3 regions of the Salinicola sp. MH3R3-1 genome follow, and region 2 is predicted to be linked to each of the others. Evidence: predicted binding sites of a transcription regulator. Region 2 holds the regulator's gene; each other region holds the start of a gene.
The links. Region 2 encodes PhoB, which activates phosphate uptake and scavenging genes when phosphate is short. Its sites were predicted from a motif close to TGTCATANNNNTGTCANA; they were not measured.
Positions count from the first base shown of each region.

Region 1: the regulator PhoB is predicted to act here: its motif matches at 4,495-4,512, upstream of pstS (phosphate ABC transporter substrate-binding protein PstS).
Region 3: the regulator PhoB is predicted to act here: its motif matches at 3,560-3,577, upstream of BTW08_RS00565 (inorganic phosphate transporter).

Region 1 is NZ_MSDP01000008.1:118,302-124,347, reverse strand. It holds gene BTW08_RS06615 (AI-2E family transporter) at 1-365, opposite strand, end outside; gene pstB (phosphate ABC transporter ATP-binding protein PstB) at 604-1,428, opposite strand; gene pstA (phosphate ABC transporter permease PstA) at 1,449-2,300, opposite strand; gene pstC (phosphate ABC transporter permease subunit PstC) at 2,317-3,255, opposite strand; gene pstS (phosphate ABC transporter substrate-binding protein PstS) at 3,362-4,405, opposite strand; gene BTW08_RS06590 (Bcr/CflA family multidrug efflux MFS transporter) at 4,727-5,941, opposite strand.
Region 2 is NZ_MSDP01000007.1:200,949-206,994, forward strand. It holds gene BTW08_RS05585 (methyl-accepting chemotaxis protein) at 1-255, opposite strand, end outside; gene phoR (phosphate regulon sensor histidine kinase PhoR) at 434-1,786, opposite strand; gene phoB (phosphate regulon transcriptional regulator PhoB) at 1,795-2,484, opposite strand; gene ubiA (4-hydroxybenzoate octaprenyltransferase) at 2,640-3,620, opposite strand; gene BTW08_RS05605 (LysR family transcriptional regulator) at 3,742-4,698, shown strand; gene BTW08_RS05610 (amino acid permease) at 4,935-6,046, shown strand, end outside.
Region 3 is NZ_MSDP01000001.1:118,059-124,104, forward strand. It holds gene BTW08_RS00540 (cyclodeaminase/cyclohydrolase family protein) at 1-143, shown strand, start outside; gene BTW08_RS00545 (LysE family translocator) at 138-743, opposite strand; gene BTW08_RS00550 (AraC family transcriptional regulator) at 882-1,715, opposite strand; gene rhtA (threonine/homoserine exporter RhtA) at 1,879-2,772, opposite strand; gene BTW08_RS00560 (XRE family transcriptional regulator) at 2,870-3,442, shown strand; gene BTW08_RS00565 (inorganic phosphate transporter) at 3,657-5,264, shown strand; gene BTW08_RS00570 (helix-turn-helix domain-containing protein) at 5,372-6,046, opposite strand, start outside.

The DNA.
Region 1 (6,046 bases), on a different contig from region 2:
ACGGAGAATCCTTGATTCGCCAGCCACTGCAACAGGGTGAGATAGTGACCTTCCAGCTGTTTCTGCATCTCCGGCCAGCTGTCCATGAACATCGTGAAGCTGTTGGCCAGCAGCGTGCCGAACAGGGCCAGCAAGCCACCCAGGATCAGCAGCGTGATCAATACCGCTGCCAGGGAGCCCATGCCACGCCGGTAGAGCCAGTGGACCGGCGAGGTGCAGATCACGGCGACGAACAGCGATAGCAGTATCGGAATGATGAGACTTTCGGCAGCACGTATCCCGGCAATGACGATGACCAACGACGCAAGGGTCAGAATCAAATTGACGGGGGTGGTCCGAAACGAGGGTTCCTGCCCGGGCGACATAGTGGTAATCCTAGTGACACATCCTGTGAAGCGAGACAGTAGCACGATCCCCGCGCGGGTTCGTTGCTGTCGTGCAAAGTGTCGAAAATATCGTCGCTGAGGGTTATCGAAGGACAAAACACGGATGCCCCCGAGCCGTGGCTCGGAGGCATCCGGTTGCGACGAATCGATCGGGTTTCGCGAGGTCAGGCCAGCGGCTCGTATATCCCCGCCTCCCCCTTCCGGCCCGGCGACACGTTTAGCCGTAACGACCGGTAATGTAATCCTCGGTCCGCGATTCGCTCGGCTGGGTAAATATCTTGGTCGTGTTGTCACACTCGATCAGGCTACCCAGATACATGAAGGCGGTGATATCCGAAATACGCGCCGCCTGCTGCATATTGTGGGTCACGATGACGATCGTGTAATCCTGCTTGAGCTCGTTGATCAGGTCTTCAATATAGCCGGTCGAGATCGGATCCAGCGCCGAAGTCGGCTCGTCGAGCAGGATCACCTCCGGTTTCACCGCAATGGTACGCGCGATACACAAGCGTTGCTGCTGACCGCCGGACAGCGCCTGCCCGCTCTGCTTGAGCTTGTCCTTGACCTCGTTCCAGAGTGCCGCCTTTTTTAGCGCCCACTCGACCCGCTCTTCCAGCTCCCGGGCCGACAGCTTTTCGTACAGGCGAATCCCGAAGGCGACGTTATCGAAGACCGACATCGGGAACGGCGTCGGCTTCTGAAAAACCATGCCGACGCGCGAACGCAGCAGATTGAGATCGACGCCCGACTGATAGATGTCGTAATCGTCGAGCAATATCTGTCCTTCGGTACGGATTCCCTCGTAGAGGTCGTGAATCCGATTGAAGCAGCGGATCAACGTCGACTTGCCGCAACCCGATGGCCCGATGAACGCCGTCACCTGACGCTCGGGAATTTCCATGGAGACGTTCTTGATCGCCTGGAATTTGCCATAGTAGAGATTCAGATCGTCGACGCGCAATTTGGTGGCGATCTGCGGCGCTGGCACCTCACCGGGACCGTCGGCGTCGCGTTTCTGCTTGAGTTGAAGTTCGGCTGTCATGGCAGTCTCGCAGCTGGAAATCAGGAACGCTGGCGCGAGAAATAGCGCGCCGCAATGTTCAGAATCAGAATGGCAGCGGTCAGGATCAACGCCCCGCCCCAAGCCAGCGCCACCAGGTCGGGAATGAAGGCGTTGATCGTCATGTTCTGGTAGATGGTCATCGGCAGGTTGGCCATCTCGCTACCCAGGTCGAAGAAGTTCCACTGGTTGGAGTTCAGCGAGGTGAACAACAGCGGTGCTGTCTCGCCACTGATCCGCGCGAAACCCAGCAGAATCCCGGTCAGGATGCCCGCACGCGCCCCGCTGTAACACACTCGTACGATGATCCAGTAGCGGTGGGCGCCGAGCGCCGCCGCGGCTTCACGCAACGAATTGGGAATCAGGCGCAGCATGTCCTCGGTGGAACGGATCACCACCGGCACGATGATCACCGTCAGTGCCAGTACGCCGGCCCAACCGGAGAAATTGCCCATCGGCACCACCACCATGGCATAGATGAAAAGGCCGATGATGATCGACGGCGCCGACAGCAGAATGTCGTTAATGAAGCGGATCACCTTGGCCATCATCCCCTTGCCACTGTACTCCGCCAGCCAGGTACCCGCCGCCACGCCGATGACCGTCCCGATCACCGTCGCCGCGCAGGTCATGATGAATGTCCCCCAGATCGCGTTGCCCAGGCCACCACCGGTCATCCGCGTACGCTCGACGAAGGTCGCAGGCGAGATCGCCCCCAACCCTTTGGTCACCAGGGTAAACAGAATCGCGAACAGAAAGGCGAACCCGATCAGGGTCGCCACCTGACACAGCACCATCACTAACTGACTGAGCCGTTTGCGGCGGCGATAAAGCGGCGTTTGACTGATATTCATGTTTCTCTCCTGCCGCTCAGGCATGTCGACCGGTGCTGTTGCGCAGCAGATAGCGCGCGAAAGCCAGTACCGCGAAGGTGATCAGGAACAGAATCAGACCCAATGCCAGCAGCGCCGAGCGCTGAGAGCCGTCAGATTCGGAAAACTGATTGGCGATCAGGGCCGCGATCGAGGTGCCCTGCCCGGTCAAGGTGGTGTTGAGGAACAGGTTATTACCGATGACGAACGTCACGGCCATGGTTTCGCCCAGCGCACGCCCGAGTCCCAGCACGACCCCACCGACCAGGCCAGTCTTCACTGACGGCAGGATAACGCTGCGGGTGACTTCCCAGGTAGTGCAGCCCAGACCATAGGCGGACTCACGCATGACCGCGGGCACGGTATTGATCACGTCCCGGCTCACGGCGGTAATGAACGGAATGATCATCACCGCCAGAATGATACCCGCCGTCGTCAGACCGGTGCCGGCAGGAAAGACCGTGGGGAACCAGGTGCGCAGCAGTGGCGCCAGCACCTCCATGCCCCACATGCCATAGATGATCGAAGGTATACCCGCCAGCAGCTCGATCAAGGTACTCAGCGGTTGGCGCAGAAATCCGGGGCATTGCTCGGTCAGAAAGATGGCAATGCCAAAAGAGATGGGTACCGCTATGACGATCGCGATGAACGACGTCAGCAGCGTACCGTAGATTGCCGGCAGCGCGCCGAAGACTTCGACGTTAGCCGCCCAGCGATTTTCCGTAAAGAAGTCCAGGCCATAACGTTGGATCGCCGGCCAGCTGGACACCATCAGTGACGCGATAATTGCCCCGAGCAACAGCAGCACTGCAAAAGCGAAGGCGAACAACATGCGCTCGAACCACACATCGATGCGGGCCTTGCGCTGAAGCCGCTTCTGGGTGGCATCGCTGAGATGCCCCAGGCCGCTGGCTTGAATCGCGTTGGAGGTGGACATCTTCATTCCTCATCGACTAGCCATCATGCCGCCAACCGGCGGCATTCGATACAGCGCCGCGACGGGGGCGGTTGCCCGCCCGCCGTCGCGGCATGTCATTCAGAGATTACTTGGTCCAGACAGCGTTGCCATCCGAATCCTTGATCTCGCTCCAGCTGTCACGAACCATGTCGGCAACATTCTCCGGCATCGGCACGTAGTCCAGCTTTTTGGCCATGTCGCCGCCATTGCTGTAGGCCCAGTCGAAGAACTCGAGCGCCTGACGAGCAGCGTCGGCGTTCTGGACTTCCTTGTGCATCAGGATGAACGAGGCACCGGTGATCGGCCAGCTCTTGTCGCCCGGCTGATTGGTCAGCACCAGATACATGCCCGGCGCCTTTTTCCAGTCGGCATTGGCGGCAGCGGCCATGAACGAGTCCATATCCGGCGCGACGACCTTGCCGGCCTGGTTCTTCAGGTGCACCAGGCTCAGATCATTCTGTTCCGCGTAGGCATATTCGACATAGCCAATTGCGCCGTTGGTGTTGGAAACCTGGCTAGCCACACCGGCGTTCGCCTTGGCGCCTACACCGGCAGGCCAGGCAACGGATTTACCTTCACCCACGGTGTTGGCGAAATCTTCGCTGACCTGCGCCAGATAATGGGTAAACAGGAAGTTGGTGCCAGAGCCGTCAGCACGGTAGACCGGCGTGATCTGGGTATCCGGCAGATCCATATCCGGGTTCAACTTGGCGATGGCCTCGTCGTCCCAGTTGGTGATCTTGCCCTGATAGATATCGGCCAGTGTCGGGCCATCCAGATTGAGCGAGTCGCCCTCGATGCCCTCGACATGGAACGCGGCGACCACGCCACCCATGACCATCGGCCACTGCATCAGGCCATTCTTGTCGAGCTCTTCCTTGGTCATCGGCGCGTCACTGGCGCCGAAGGTGACGGTCTTGGCAACGATCTGCTGGATGCCGCCGCCGGAACCGATCGCCTGGTAGTTGAGACCGATGCCGGACTCGTCCTGGTAGGCGTCTGCCCACTGCGAATAGACCGGATACGGGAAAGTTGCACCGGCACCGGTAATGGAGTCCTGGGCCTGGACACCGGCGGCGCCGAGAACCATGGAGCCGGAGATGAGCGCTGCGAAGACATGTTTAAGCATAGCGATATCCTGTTTCCACCTTGAATGCGTGAGCGATAACGACGTTGCGAAGGTTGCCAATACTCTCAGCGCACACCGTACTTCAGTGTCGTGACAGTTTTATGACACCCATGCAACTACGTTAGCGAAGGTCTCGAGATCGTGCTCGTCTCTAGCGAAAAAGCCATCGCGATCGCCTGAAGCTTCAGGCTCGCCAATGAGCATCAATATGGCTTGAGGCTTGAGTACTGCAACCTTCGCGCAGCCACGATGACAAGATTTGATGACAACAGGATGACAATCGTCAGGCCGGGTAACGATGATGTGGGTTCAGGTAACGGCTCAGGCAGTACTTTCGTCCTGCCCCACTCGCTGTTTGAGTGCCCGACCCGCCAGGACCCTGACCCCGACATTGGCCAGCAATGTGGCTCCCAGCATCGTCAGCACCGTTGGCCAGGCGCTGGCCAACTCGAATGCCCCCACCAACGCGCCGGAAACGGCGCCGCAGGTGAACTGGAGACATCCCTGCAGAGCGGTGGCGGTGGCGCTCATGTGAGGGAAATGATCGAGCATCGAGGACATGGCATTGGGGCTGATCAGCCCCTGCATGCCGACGAAGACCACCATCAGTGGCGCCACCGTATAGATGGAATCCAGCCCGGTTGCGACCATGGTGACCAGCAGTAGACCGGCGGTGAGCTGGACGCCGAGGCCCAACAGCAGGTTCTGCTGGGGCGTACGGATCTTCAGCAACCGGATGTTGAGCCGGCTGGAGGAGGCCATGATCAGAATATTGGCGCCGAAGACGAACGGATACAGCGTGGTCGAGAGACCGTAGTGCTCCATATAGAGATACGGCGAGCCGGTAATGAAGGCGAACATGCCGGCGAACGACATCGATACCGCACCGATATACCCCATCGCTTCGCGATGACGCAGTACGCTCCTGTAGTTACCCAGAATCTGGCGTACCGACGGCGCCTGCGGGTCGCGGCCATGAGTTTCGGGAAGATGCCGACCTAGCAGCCAAAGTACGAACGCGGCGTAGACCGCCAGAAACAGAAAGATCAGCCACCAATTCGCCAGATGCAGCAGCGCGCTGCCGATGGCTGGCGCGATCAGCGGCGCCATCATCAGAATCATCATCATGGTGGACATGACCTTGGCGGCCTCGCGCCCACTGAAGCGGTCACGCACGATCGCCGCAGAATTGACCACGCAAGCGCCGCCCCCCAGGGCCTGAACGAAGCGCCAGCTCCATAGCGAGGCCAAAGAGCCTACCTGCGTCAGCGCTAAGCTTGCGATCAGAAACACCACCAGGCCGGTCATCAGCACCGGCTTGCGTCCGTAACGATCGGACAGTGGCCCACAGACCAGCTGTCCGAACGCGAACCCGAGCAGAAACACGCTGAGCGATAGTTCCGTATGATGCACGCTGGCACCGATCGAAGCCGCCAGCGATGGCATCGCCGGCAGGTAGGCATCGATCGCCAATGGCGCCAGTGCCGTGTTGGCAGCAACCAGCAGAGCCAGACGGCGGGCGGTCAAGGTCGTCACACTGTCTCCTTCAGAACGAACCGGACATCATCGAGAACGCGCCGGCAAACCAACGAAAGCCATGCAACTAGCGCAAAAAACGCCTCACCGGGGCGGCAAGGCGTG
Region 2 (6,046 bases):
GCTGCCGTCGAGATCCAGCGCCGATAGATTCCTGCGTGCGAAGTTCTGGGCAGCTTCGGTGGAGAACTCGCCGTTGGCCGCGCGCTCGGCATAGCGCTCGACCAGCGTCTGGGCGCTACCCACGAAGCTCTTGAGGCTGTTCACGCGTTCGGCCATCAGCGTCTCGCGCTTCTCCAGGGCCATCCAGCCCACCAGAATCAGCATGCCCAGCCACATCAGGCCGACCGTAATCCAGAGTTTCTGCCGCATCGTCATCGGGAAGGGATCCTTGTTGATCGTGAGAAGTGCGATTCATTTAGATGATTTAGAGGAATCCACTATCGGCCGATGACGATCCAGATTGAGAGGAAAGCGAGAGAAGAGTGAGAGACGAGCGAAAGACAATCGAGAGGAAAGGGAGAGGGAAGCGTGGAAAACCCGAAAAGCGGGAGCGTCAGGCCGGCGTATCGGGCGATACCGAAGTCGGGCGAGCGGGAGCTGCTGCCAGACGCGATGCAGGAAACACGCAGCGAAAGCGCGCGCCGAGTCCCGGGCGGCTGACGATCTCCAGCGTCGCCTCGTGGCGCAGCAGCACGTGCTTGACGATGGCCAGACCCAGGCCGGTGCCGCCGGTGGCAGCGCTGCGGCCCTTGTCGACGCGATAGAAACGCTCGGTGAGGCGCGGGATGTGAATGGGGTCGAAACCGTCGCCATCGTCTTCGACCTCGATGGCGGCGCCGTCGTGCCACGGCTTCCAGCGTAGCGTGATGGTGCTGCCCGCCGGCGTGTAGCGAACGGCGTTGAATACCAGATTGGAGATGGCGCTGCGGATCTCCTTGGTATTCGCCAGCAGCTGCCGAGGCTCCTCGGCTTCTATCGTCAACTGGTGACGTTCGGTGCTCAACTCGCGGGCATCGGCGGCGATGCCCGCGAGCAGCGTCGCCACGTCCAGCGTTTCGCGATCATTGTTGGGGCTGTCGATCTCGAGGCGCGACAGCAGCAGCAGATCCTCGACCAGATTCTGCATGCGCGTGGTCTGCGCCTGCATCTGGCCGAACCCTCGCTGCCAGCGTTCGGGGAGCTGGCCGGCATGGTCCGAGTAGGTCTCGAGATAGCCGGCGAGTACCGTCAGCGGCGTGCGCAATTCATGCGAGACGTTGGCCACGAAGTCACGACGCATCATCTCCAGCTGATGCAGCCGGGTCACATCGCGGGCCATCAGCAGGCGTTCGTTGTCGCCGAACAGGGTGAGATGGAACTGCAGGCTGTGATTGGCCTGAACCGGCGAGGGAATCAGCAGCGGCTCGCGGTAGTCACCCGACTCGAAATAGGCGATGAAGCGCGGATCGCGCAGGAAGTTGGTGATCGGCTGGCCGCGGTCATGGTCGGCCTGCAGGCCCAGCATGTCGCCGGCAGCGCTGTTCCACCAGTCGAGGTCGCCTCGGGAGTCGAGCATCACCACGCTGTCGCGCATCGCTTCGCAGGAGTCCTGGATTCGCCGCAGGATATCGCGCAGACGTCCCTGCAACTGGGTCTGGGCCTTCTGGTAGCTGTACAGGCGGTCGAACAGGTCGCCCCACACGCCGGTACCGGGCGGTGGCGCCTCGCGCGGGTTCTTCAGCAGCCAGATATAGAGCTTGCGCACGTGACGCAGATGCAGGAAGACGTAGAGCCCAAGCCCGGCGGCCAGCCCCCAGCCGAGTCCGGCGAGCAAATTGTGGCCCAGTTCGCCGAGCAGCAGGCCGATCGCGCCCAGTCCGAACAGCATGTAACCGAGACGCCACAGTTCGTTGATCCAGTAGCGCACTTGCTGACTTACTCCCGGGTCGAAAAACGGTAGCCGGTGCCGCGCACGGTCTGGACCAGATGCTGATGCGCTTCACCCAGCGCCTTGCGCAGCCGGCGAATATGCACGTCGACGGTGCGCTCCTCCACGTACACATTGCCGCCCCAGACCTGATCCAGCAACTGGCTGCGGGTGTAGGCGCGCTCCTGATGGGTCATGAAGAACTGCAGCAAGCGGTACTCGGTCGGGCCGATCTCCAGCGCGCCGCCATGGGAAGTGACGCGATGGCTGGAAGGATCGAGGCGCAACCCCTCGACTTCGACCGCTTCCTCGATGCCTGGCGGCGTCGCCCGGCGCAGCACGGCTTTGAGCCGGGCGACGAGCTCGCGTGGCGAAAACGGCTTGGTGATGTAGTCGTCGGCCCCGGCTTCCAGCCCCTGCACCTTGTTGTCCTCCTCGCCCTTGGCGGTGAGCAGGATAATCGGCATCTCGGCGGTGGCTTCCTCGCGTTTCAACCGGCGTGCCAGTTCGATACCGCTGGTACCGGGCATCATCCAGTCGAGCAGAATCAGGTCGGGCTTCTGGTCCAGCGCCATGGCGTGGCCGGTCTGGGCGTTGTCCGCCTCGAGCACGCGATAGTCGGCCATTTCCAGGGCGATGGCGATCATCTCGCGGATCGATGCTTCGTCGTCAACGATGAGTACGGTCTTGGAGCTCATGCGCATGCCTCGGGTGAGCCGCCGGATGACCAATGCCGCGTGATGCGATTGACACGTTGGGGATGGCTTCCGGCCGTGACAGAACGGTGACGATTACATCGTGAAAATATGACAGCGATATGACAGGGGCGCTAGTTCGGTCGGTTTCGTTTCCATCAGACCGGCGGCCACAGCGTCAGCACCAGCCCCGCGAACAGCAAAAGCCCCGACCAGAAATTGTTGAGGAAGGCGCGGAAACAGGCGTCGCGCTCGCGTTCGCGGATCAGCCACTGCTGATAGACGAAGGTCGCCGCCATCGCCGCCAGGCCCAGCCAGAAAAATCCACTCAACACCGGCTGCTCGACGCCGATCCAGGCCAGCAGTATCAGCGTCGCCAGCTGTAGCAGGCCGATGATCCGCTTGTCCCAGCGGCCGAACAGTCGCGCGGTGGACTTGATCCCGATCTTGATATCGTCGTCGCGATCGACCATTGCATACTGGGTATCGTAGGCCACGGTCCAGGCGACGTTGGCGACCAGCAACAGCCAGGCTTCCAGCGGCACGTCGCGACTGATCGCCATGAACGCCATGGGGATGCTCCACGAGAACGCCATGCCCAGTACCACCTGGGGCAGATGGGTGTAGCGCTTCATGAACGGGTAGATTGCGGCGAGCGCGACGCCGACGAAGGAGAGCAGCACGGTGGCGAGATTGGTCAGGCAGACCAGCACGAAAGCCAGCACCACGAGGCCCGCGAACAGGACCTTGGCTTCCTTCTCGCTGATGCGTCCGGTTGCCAGCGGCCGCGACTGGGTGCGCTTGACGTGGCCGTCGAGATGGCGGTCGGCGTAGTCGTTGACCACGCAGCCGGCGGCGCGCATCAGATAGACCCCGAGCACGAAGATGATCAGCGTGGCCCGATCCGGCAGGCCGTCGGCGGCCAGCCACAGCGCCCACAGCGTCGGCCACATCAAAAGCCAGGTGCCGATCGGCTTGTCCAGCCGCGTCAGGCGCAGGAAGTCGGGCAGGCGCGCCAGCCCGCGTGGGCGGGCAGCTGAACCTTCGCCGCGTGGTTGGGCGGCTGGACCAGCGCCGCGTGTCTGGGCGGCTGAATCAGCGCCGCGAGAGCGGGCGGGGTCGGAACCGGCGTGGGACATGGAGTTCTCCGAGACGACAGGCTGTCGATAGCGTGGGCCGAACCTTACACCACCCTTTTCCCGGCTTCGAGTCGTTGTATCCTCGAGGCACGATTGGCCTCCTGCAGGGAGCATGACGCGTATGCGCAGCGGCTTTGGTTTCGATCTCCGGAGCATGGAAATCTTCGTCGAGACGCTGGACCGTGGCAGTCAGAGTGCGGCGGCGGCGGCCCTGGGGCTGAAGCAGTCCTCCGTCTCCCAAAGCCTGGCGACGCTGGAAGAGGTTCTGGGCATCGCGTTGATCGAACGCCATGCGCGGCCGTTGGAACCCACCGCCGCCGGGCGTATCTTCTACGATCGCGCCCGCCGCATGCTCGACACCGCGCGGGCGACCCGGCGCGAACTCGACTCCGGCGCCTTCCGCCAGTTGCATCAGGTGCGCATGGCGCTGGTGGACTCCCTGGCCACTGCGGTGGGGCAGCCGCTGATCGCCGCGATACGTCGCCACACCAGCGATTACACTGTGACCACCGGGCTGTCTCACATGCACGGCCATGCCCTGCTCACGCGCCACGTGGACATCATCATCTCCGACGATCAGCTCGAGGACTACAACGGTCTCGAGCGCCATGCGCTGCTGGCCGAGCCCTTCGTGCTGGTGCTGCCCGGCGACTGGACGGGGCCGGTGGCCAACCTGCCGGCGCTGTCGCGACGGCTCGACTTCGCCCGCTATACCACGCAGTCGCTGATCGGCCAGAGCATCGAGCGGCATCTGCGTCTCAACCGCGTGGAGCTGCCGGCGAAGCTGCATCTCGACAACACCTTTGCCCTGCTGCGACTGGTCGACGGCGGGGCCGGCTGGACCATCACCACGCCGCTATGTCTCTATCAGGCCGGCCTCGACCGGCTGCATCTTCGCATCGAGCCGCTGCCGCTGGCGCCGCTGATTCGCAAGCTGACACTGGTGGCACGCCGCGAGGAGCTGCGCGATCTGCCGGTGCAGCTGGCAACGGAAGCGCGGCGGCTGCTACAGCGTCATTTTCTCGCCGAACTTCGTCATCACCTGCCTCAGGTCGCCGAGCAGGTGCGGATAAACTGATTCGATCGCGACAGTCCCGGGTCGTTTTTCGGTCGCTATCGATTTTTCCGATAGCGCCGCGTTGGGTGGCATTGATCGAGATTGCCTTTCCGCGCGCATCGTGATCAGACTCGAAGCGGACGCGGTCAGACGATGCCGGCGTCGCTCCGTCGCCACTCGAGGGGACTCGGGGAAGATTCGGGGCGGTTACGGCAGCGGATCGCGATGCGAGATGACTCGATCCAGTGGAGACAACAATGACAAACCACGATAAATCCGCCAGTGGCATCGCCTACAAGCAGCAGGATACCCAGTACTTCGAGAAACGCGGCCTGCGCCGTCACGCCGGGCCCTGGTCGCTGTGGGCGCTGGGGGTGGGCGCGGTGATCTCCGGGCACTATTCGGGCTGGAATCTGGGGCTCGCCTCGGGGGGCTGGGGTGGCATGGTGATCGCCACCGTGATCATCGCCATCATGTATCTGGGCCTGACCTTCTGTATCGCCGAGATGTCGCCGGCGCTGCCGCATACCGGCGCCGCCTACTCCTTCGCGCGCTCCTCGATGGGGCCCTGGGGCGGTTTCGTCACCGGACTGTGCGAGAACGTCGAGTACGTGCTCACGCCGGCGGTGATCGTCTTCTTCATCGGCGCCTATCTGGGCGGCATCTTCGAGACCGGGCCGGCGTTCCAGCCAGTGTGGTGGCTGCTGGGCTACATCGTCTTCGTGGGGCTCAACATCGTCGGGGTCGAACTCTCGTTCAAGGTGACGCTCTCCGTCACCTTGCTGGCATTGGCGGTGCTGCTGGTGTTCTGGTTCAGCGCCTTCACCCATCTCGACTTCTCGACCTGGGCGCTCAACATCGCGCCGGGCGGCGGCGAGCTCGAGGGCGGCCATGGCCCGTTCCTGCCGATGGGGATCGGCGGCGCGCTGGCGGCGATGCCCTTCGCCGTATGGCTGTTTCTGGCCATCGAGCAGCTGCCGCTGGCCGCCGAGGAGTCGGTCGACCCGCGGCGCGACATGCCGCGCGGCATCCTGCTCGGCATCACCACGCTGATCGTCTCGGCGGCGATGATCCTGTTCCTCAATCCCTCGGTGGTCGGGGTCGGCGCCTATGCTCTGGGGCAGTCCGGCGAGCCGCTGCTCGATGGCTTCAAGGCGATCTACGGCAGCGGCACGGCGAAGTTCCTGTCGCTGCTCGCGATCATCGGGCTGATCGCGAGCTTCCATACCATCATCTTCGCCCAGGGCCGGCAGATCTATTCGCTCTCCCGCGCCGGCTACTTCCCGACCTTCCTGTCGGTGACCCACGGCTCCCGCAAGACGCCGCACGTGGCGATGATCAGCGGCGCGATCATGGGCATGGTGATCAT
Region 3 (6,046 bases), on a different contig from region 2:
TGGAGGCGCTACTGATCGGCGTCGAGTCCAATCTCGAGGCTCTGCCCGATCCCGCCGCAAGGCAGAAGCTGGAGGTTTGCTGTGGCGAGCTTCGCGACAGCGCTCGAGCCAGCTGTCATCGGCTCGGCATTGACGCCTCATGACGCCAGCACGCTCCCCCACGCCACTGCCAGCAGCAGTAGTGCCAGCGCGCGATTGAACCACTGCCACTGGCGTTTGGTATGAAACAGACGGGCGACACCGCTGCCGATCATGCCCCAGAGGGCCAGGCAGGGGAGCGCCACGATCCCGAACGTCAGCGCCAATACGCCGATCTGCGTCGCGCTCGACGCCGAGTCGGTGAACACGCCGACGACCGATAGTGCCATCATCCAGGTCTTGGGATTAACCAGCTGCAAGCCGGCAGCCTGTCGGGGGCCGAAAGCCGGCGCGCCTGATCTCTCTGCGTCGGTCTCGATGCTCGGGGGTTGGCTGCGATAGAGCCGCCATGCCAGCCAGGTCAGCCAGCCGACGCCGATGGCGGCCATCAGCTGGCGAATGACGGGATAGGCCAGCAGCGTCTGCGACAACCCCAGGCCCACCGTCAGCACGATCGTGGCCGCTGCCAGACTCGCGCCAAAGACCGCCGGTAGCGTGCTTTTCCAGCCACGGCGTGCGCCCTGAGTGAGTATCAGCAGATTGGTCGGCCCCGGGGTGATCGAAGCGACGAAGGCGAAGAGGGCAAACGGTAGCCAGGCAGACATGAGCGACTCCAGAAATGGCGTGGAGTCGGAACTATCGCGCCGTGATCGCCGCGCGTCTGGAAGGTTTGAGCAGTCGCCCACGTCGAACTCGCCAGGAACTCCGGGTTGGATTCAGTCTTGAGTTCAGTTCAGTTCAGTTCAGCCGGTCCGGGAGCAGCGCTGACGATAGTCCGCCGGGGTCAGGCCATAGGCGCGCCGGAACCAGCGACCCAGATGGCTCTGGTCGGCGAAGCCGAGCTGGCTGGCGACCGCCGCCGGGGATTCGCCGCCAGCGAGCCGCTGGCGGGCGAGACTCAGGCGCAACTGCACCAGATAGGCATGGGGTGCCAGCCCGAAGGCCGACTTGAAGGCGCGGGTCAGGCGGAAGCGATCGACGCCGCACTGCTCGGCCAGTGACTGCAAGCCGATGTCCTGTTCGCAATGCGCGTGCAGAACCTCCCGGGCGCGTCGAGCAACGGCGGGCAGACGGGGATCTTCCCGCTGGCGTTCTCGCCAGCCAAGATGCGGGACCAGTCCCTGCAATAAGGCATCGAGAGCGTCATCGCGTTCCAGCCTCGAAGTTGGCAGGCGTAGCGTGGTGAAGGCGCGGGCGACATGGGTGATCAATCGGGGGTCCTCGACCAGCGTCGAGGCGAAGCCCGGCTCGCCGGAAGCCGTACCGGTGACCGCGAACTGGCGCAGCTCGCGTTGAAGCCAGGCGGGGTCGAGATAGAGCATGGCGTAGGTGAAACCGCCCTCGGTCGGGGCATGGCCGTCGTGAATCTCGCCGGGCTCGACGAAAAACAGTCGTCCCGGCGTGCTGTCATGGCGGGTACGACGACAATGGAACTGCTGCACGCCCTGTTCGGTGAAGCCGACCAGGTAGCTGTCGTGCCAGTGGGGATCGTAGGCGTGGCCTTCGAAGTGGGCGCGGATCGTCTCGATGCCCGTGTCACCGTCCTGCTGCAGATCGATCCAGTTCGTCGATGTCATGCTGCCTCCCGACCGGCGCCCAGGGTCGATGCCTGCAACGCCCGATCCGCTCAGCATGCCAGAGGGCGAGGTTCATGTCTGGAACGTTCGTGCAGTCTGTAACGTTCGTGCGGTCTGGAATGCTCGGCACTGGCAGGCATCAAAGGCGCCTCTAGCGGGATGTTCAGTCCGGGACCGGTGTCTCGAACGTATCCCGGCGCCGGATCGTCAGCGTGGTGCCGATCGAGGCGGCGATCACCAGTCCGATGGCCAGCCATTGCAGGGTGCTCAATAGCTGGCCCAGGAACAGCAGCCCCGAGAGCGCACCGATCGCCGGTTCCAGGCTCATCAGCGTGCCGAAGGTCTGCGTCGGCAGCCGCGGCATCGCGATCATCTCGAGCGTGTAGGGCAGCGCGGTAGAGAGCACCGCCACCGCCAGCGCGTAGGGCAGCACCTCTGGCGCGAACATCGCCGTGCCCACGTCGAGCAGGCCCACCGGAGCGATGACGACGGCGGCGATGGTGACGCCAAGCGTGGCGCTCTGGGCGCCGTTGATGGCACCGGCCTTCTGTCCGAACAGGATATAAAGCGCCCAGCATACCCCGGCGCCGAGCGCACAGGCGGCGCCGTAAGGATCGACCGGGCCGCTGCGATCATCGCCCAGCAGCAGCAGGCAGGCCAGGCCGATCACGGCGAGAGCCACCCACACCAGATCCAGCCAGCGTCGCGACGACAGCATCGCCACCGCGAGCGGGCCGGTGAATTCCAGCGCCACCGCAATCCCCAGCGGCACGGTCTGCAGCGCCTGATAGAACAGCAGGTTCATGATCCCGAGGGCGACGCCGTAGATCAGCGTCGATTTCCACGCCCGACGGCTCAGCGGCTGGCGCCAGGGGCGCATGACGATCAGCAGTATCAGCGCGGCGAAGATCAGACGAATCGAGGTCGTACCGGTGGCGCCGATGACCGGAAACAGCGACTTGGCGATGGAGGCGCCGCTCTGGATCGAACACATTGCCACCACCAGCATGGCCACCGGCCAGATCCTGGCAAGCAATTCGCGCATGGCGACTGACATGACACCTCCGAAAGTGTGCGGCATGATGGCTCGCCAGACATTGCCACGGTGCCATGCCGGCGGCCGATGGCATTCGACGAGAGCCGCGATTGTACGGATGGGCAATATATTGCACAAGGCTAACGAGCGTCCCGACGTACTGGTCCACGTGGCTGCTAATGTGAGACGTCGGCGCCAGGCCGCAGGGCTGAGTCAGCAGGCGCTGGCGGATCAGGCCGGTGTGAGTCGACGCATGCTGGTCAATATCGAGAAGGGCGACGTCAACGTCAGCCTGAGCACGCTCGATCGTCTGGCCGAAGCGTTGGGGGTGCTGTTCTATGCGTTGGTGCAGCCGCCCGATAGCGAAGACTCGGCGCGTATCGACGAGGTTGCCTGGGTGGGAAAGCATCCCGACAGTCGCGCTCGACTGCTGGCGAGCAAACCGGCGCGTCAGGAGGTCGAGCTATGGTCGTGGTCGCTCGAGCCGGGTGACGTCTACGAGTCGGCCGCCGACGACAACGGCTGGCACGAGATGCTGGTGGTAATCGAGGGAACGCTGACCCTGACCCTCGGCGAACGCGAGCTGACGATCGAAGCCGGCGACTTCCATGTCTACCCCAGCGACCAGCCCTATCGTTATCGCAACGACGGGCCGGGCCGGCTGCGCTTCATTCGCAACGTGGTGCACTGAAGCCGAGCTAAACCGCTGGCGGGGGACGGCCCCTCCTCGCCAACGCGGCCCGTCTGCTCGTAGTCAGCCAGTCATTCGTCCTGAATGGCTTAATGGCCTTTCGCCATCACGATCCTGCGTCACCGTTCTGTCACGCTCATGCGCCAATCTGCCGAGGAATCAGCCACCAATCACGGCCTGATCCATCTTCAGCAGAGAAGGGGAGGAAGCGAGCATGGCCAATCCGGCAGCCAGCGGTAATCCGACGATACTCGGTGATTCCGGAGGAGGATTGCGGACAAGTCTCTTTTTCGGCGTTCTGCTTGTCGCCACGACGGGTTATTTCCTCGTCTGGGGGCTGGGCTACATTCGCGGCGACAATACGCTTTTGTTCGTGCTGGCCACGTTGTTTGGCGTATTCATGGCGTTCAATATCGGCGGCAACGACGTCGCCAATTCATTCGGCACCAGCGTCGGCGCCGGCACGCTGACCATCAGGCAGGCGCTGTTCGTGGCGGCGATCTTCGAGGTCAGCGGCGCGGTCATCGCTGGCGGCGAGGTGACCTCGACCATTCGTGGCGGGATCGTCGATCTCGGTGGTATCCAGGTAGCGTCTCTCGACTTCGTCTACATCATGATGTCGGCGCTGATTGCCGCGGCAATCTGGCTGCTCTTCGCGTCGCGCAAGGGGTATCCGGTTTCGACCACCCACTCCATTGTCGGCGCGATCGTCGGCAGCTCGATCACGCTTGGCGTCCTGATCAACGGCAGCGACTCCGCGCTGGACCTGGTCCAATGGGGGCAGATCGGTCAGATCGCGATTTCCTGGGTGCTGTCGCCACTACTGGGTGGCGTGGTCGCCTATCTGCTCTACTCCCAGATCAAGAAGCACATCCTCTCTTACAACGAAATGGCCAAGAGCGAACTCACCGCGGTTCGCGAAGAGAAACGGCAGCATAAACGTGAGCATAAAGCGCGCTTCGAACGGCTTTCGGAAATTCAACAGATCGCTTACACCCACGCGATGGCGCGAGACATGCAGACGGTGAACGAGGGCGATTACGGGACGGAGGATCTGGAGTCCGAGTACTACCGCGACCTGCACCAGATCGACGAGAAACGGCGCCAGATCCACTCCCATCGCGCGCTGGAGAGCTGGGTGCCCATGGTGGCCGCGCTGGGCGCCATGATCATCTCGGCAATGCTGCTGTTCAAGGGTCTGAAGAACATGCAGCTTGGCCTGAGCACGCTCGATAACTACCTGATCATGGGAATGATCGGCGCCGTGGTGTGGATGGCCACCTTCATCTTTGCCAAGACTCTCAAGGGCGAGTCGCTGGATCGCTCGACCTTTCTGATGTTCAGCTGGATGCAGGTATTCACCGCTTCCGGCTTCGCTTTCAGCCATGGCTCCAACGATATCGCCAACGCCATTGGTCCGTTCGTGGCGATTCTCGATGTGCTGCGAACCGGAGCGATCGCCGACGAAGCCACGATCCCCCCACTGGCGATGCTGACCTTCGGTGTGGCGTTGATCGTCGGGCTCTGGTTCATCGGCAAGGAAGTGATCAAGACCGTCGGCGAGAATCTGACCAAGATGCACCCGGCGTCCGGTTTTTCCGCGGAGCTCGCCGCCGCCGCCGTGGTGATGCTCGCCTCGATGCTGGGCCTGCCGGTTTCCAGCACCCACATTCTGATTGGCGCCGTGCTCGGCATCGGCATGGTCAACCGTCAGACCAACTGGGCACTGATGCGGCCCATTGCCCTGGCCTGGATCATCACGCTGCCGGCCGCGGCGTTGATGGCAGCGATCGCTTTTCTGATACTGAGAACCGTACTTTGATCGCTTCAACAGACGTTCGGAGTCGAATCGGCGAGCCAGCAACTCACTTTCTGACTCGCCGAGAGCGTGCATCGGTATCGTGAAAGCCTCGCGCCTCGATCGAGCGCTCACTCCACCCCCAGATAGATCATCAGGCAGGCGCCGGGCAGATCGGGAATCCTGAGCGGCAGATAATCGAACTCCCGGTTGCTGCCATCCGGCAGCTGCATCGACTTGCGACCACTGCCTAGGTCGAGCACGTCCTGTTCGGCCCAGAGTTCGCGAAAGACGTCGCTCGCCTCGAGCAGGTCGTCGATCAACTGGCGCATGCGCGGATCGCCGGCGTAGCGCGTGGCCTGGCTACGAAAGATCGACACCAGCGTGCGGGCGGATCTCAGCCAGTCGGCCTCATGCGTTTCGATGCGCTTCTGAGTAAAGACCCACCAGAGCTTGTTGCGCGGATGCTTATCCCCGGTGCGCTCGATATCGAAGAGCTGCGCCGCGGCCCGGTTCCAGGCGATCACTTCCCAGTAGGCGTCCATGACGTAGGCCGGGTCCGGCTCCATTCGGTCCAGCAGACGCTGAAGAATCGGGTTGATCGTCGAGCCATTGTCGATGGCGCGCGGCGGTGCCGGCCGCCCCGCCAGCGCATAGAGGTGTTCGCGCTCGGTTTCGGTCATCAGCAGGGCGCGCGCGAGACAGGCCAGCGCCTGATCGGAAGGCTGAACGTTGCGCCCCTGTTCCAGTGCGGTGTACCAGGCCGTGCCCATGCTGGCGCGAGTGGCGACCTCTTCGCGGCGAAG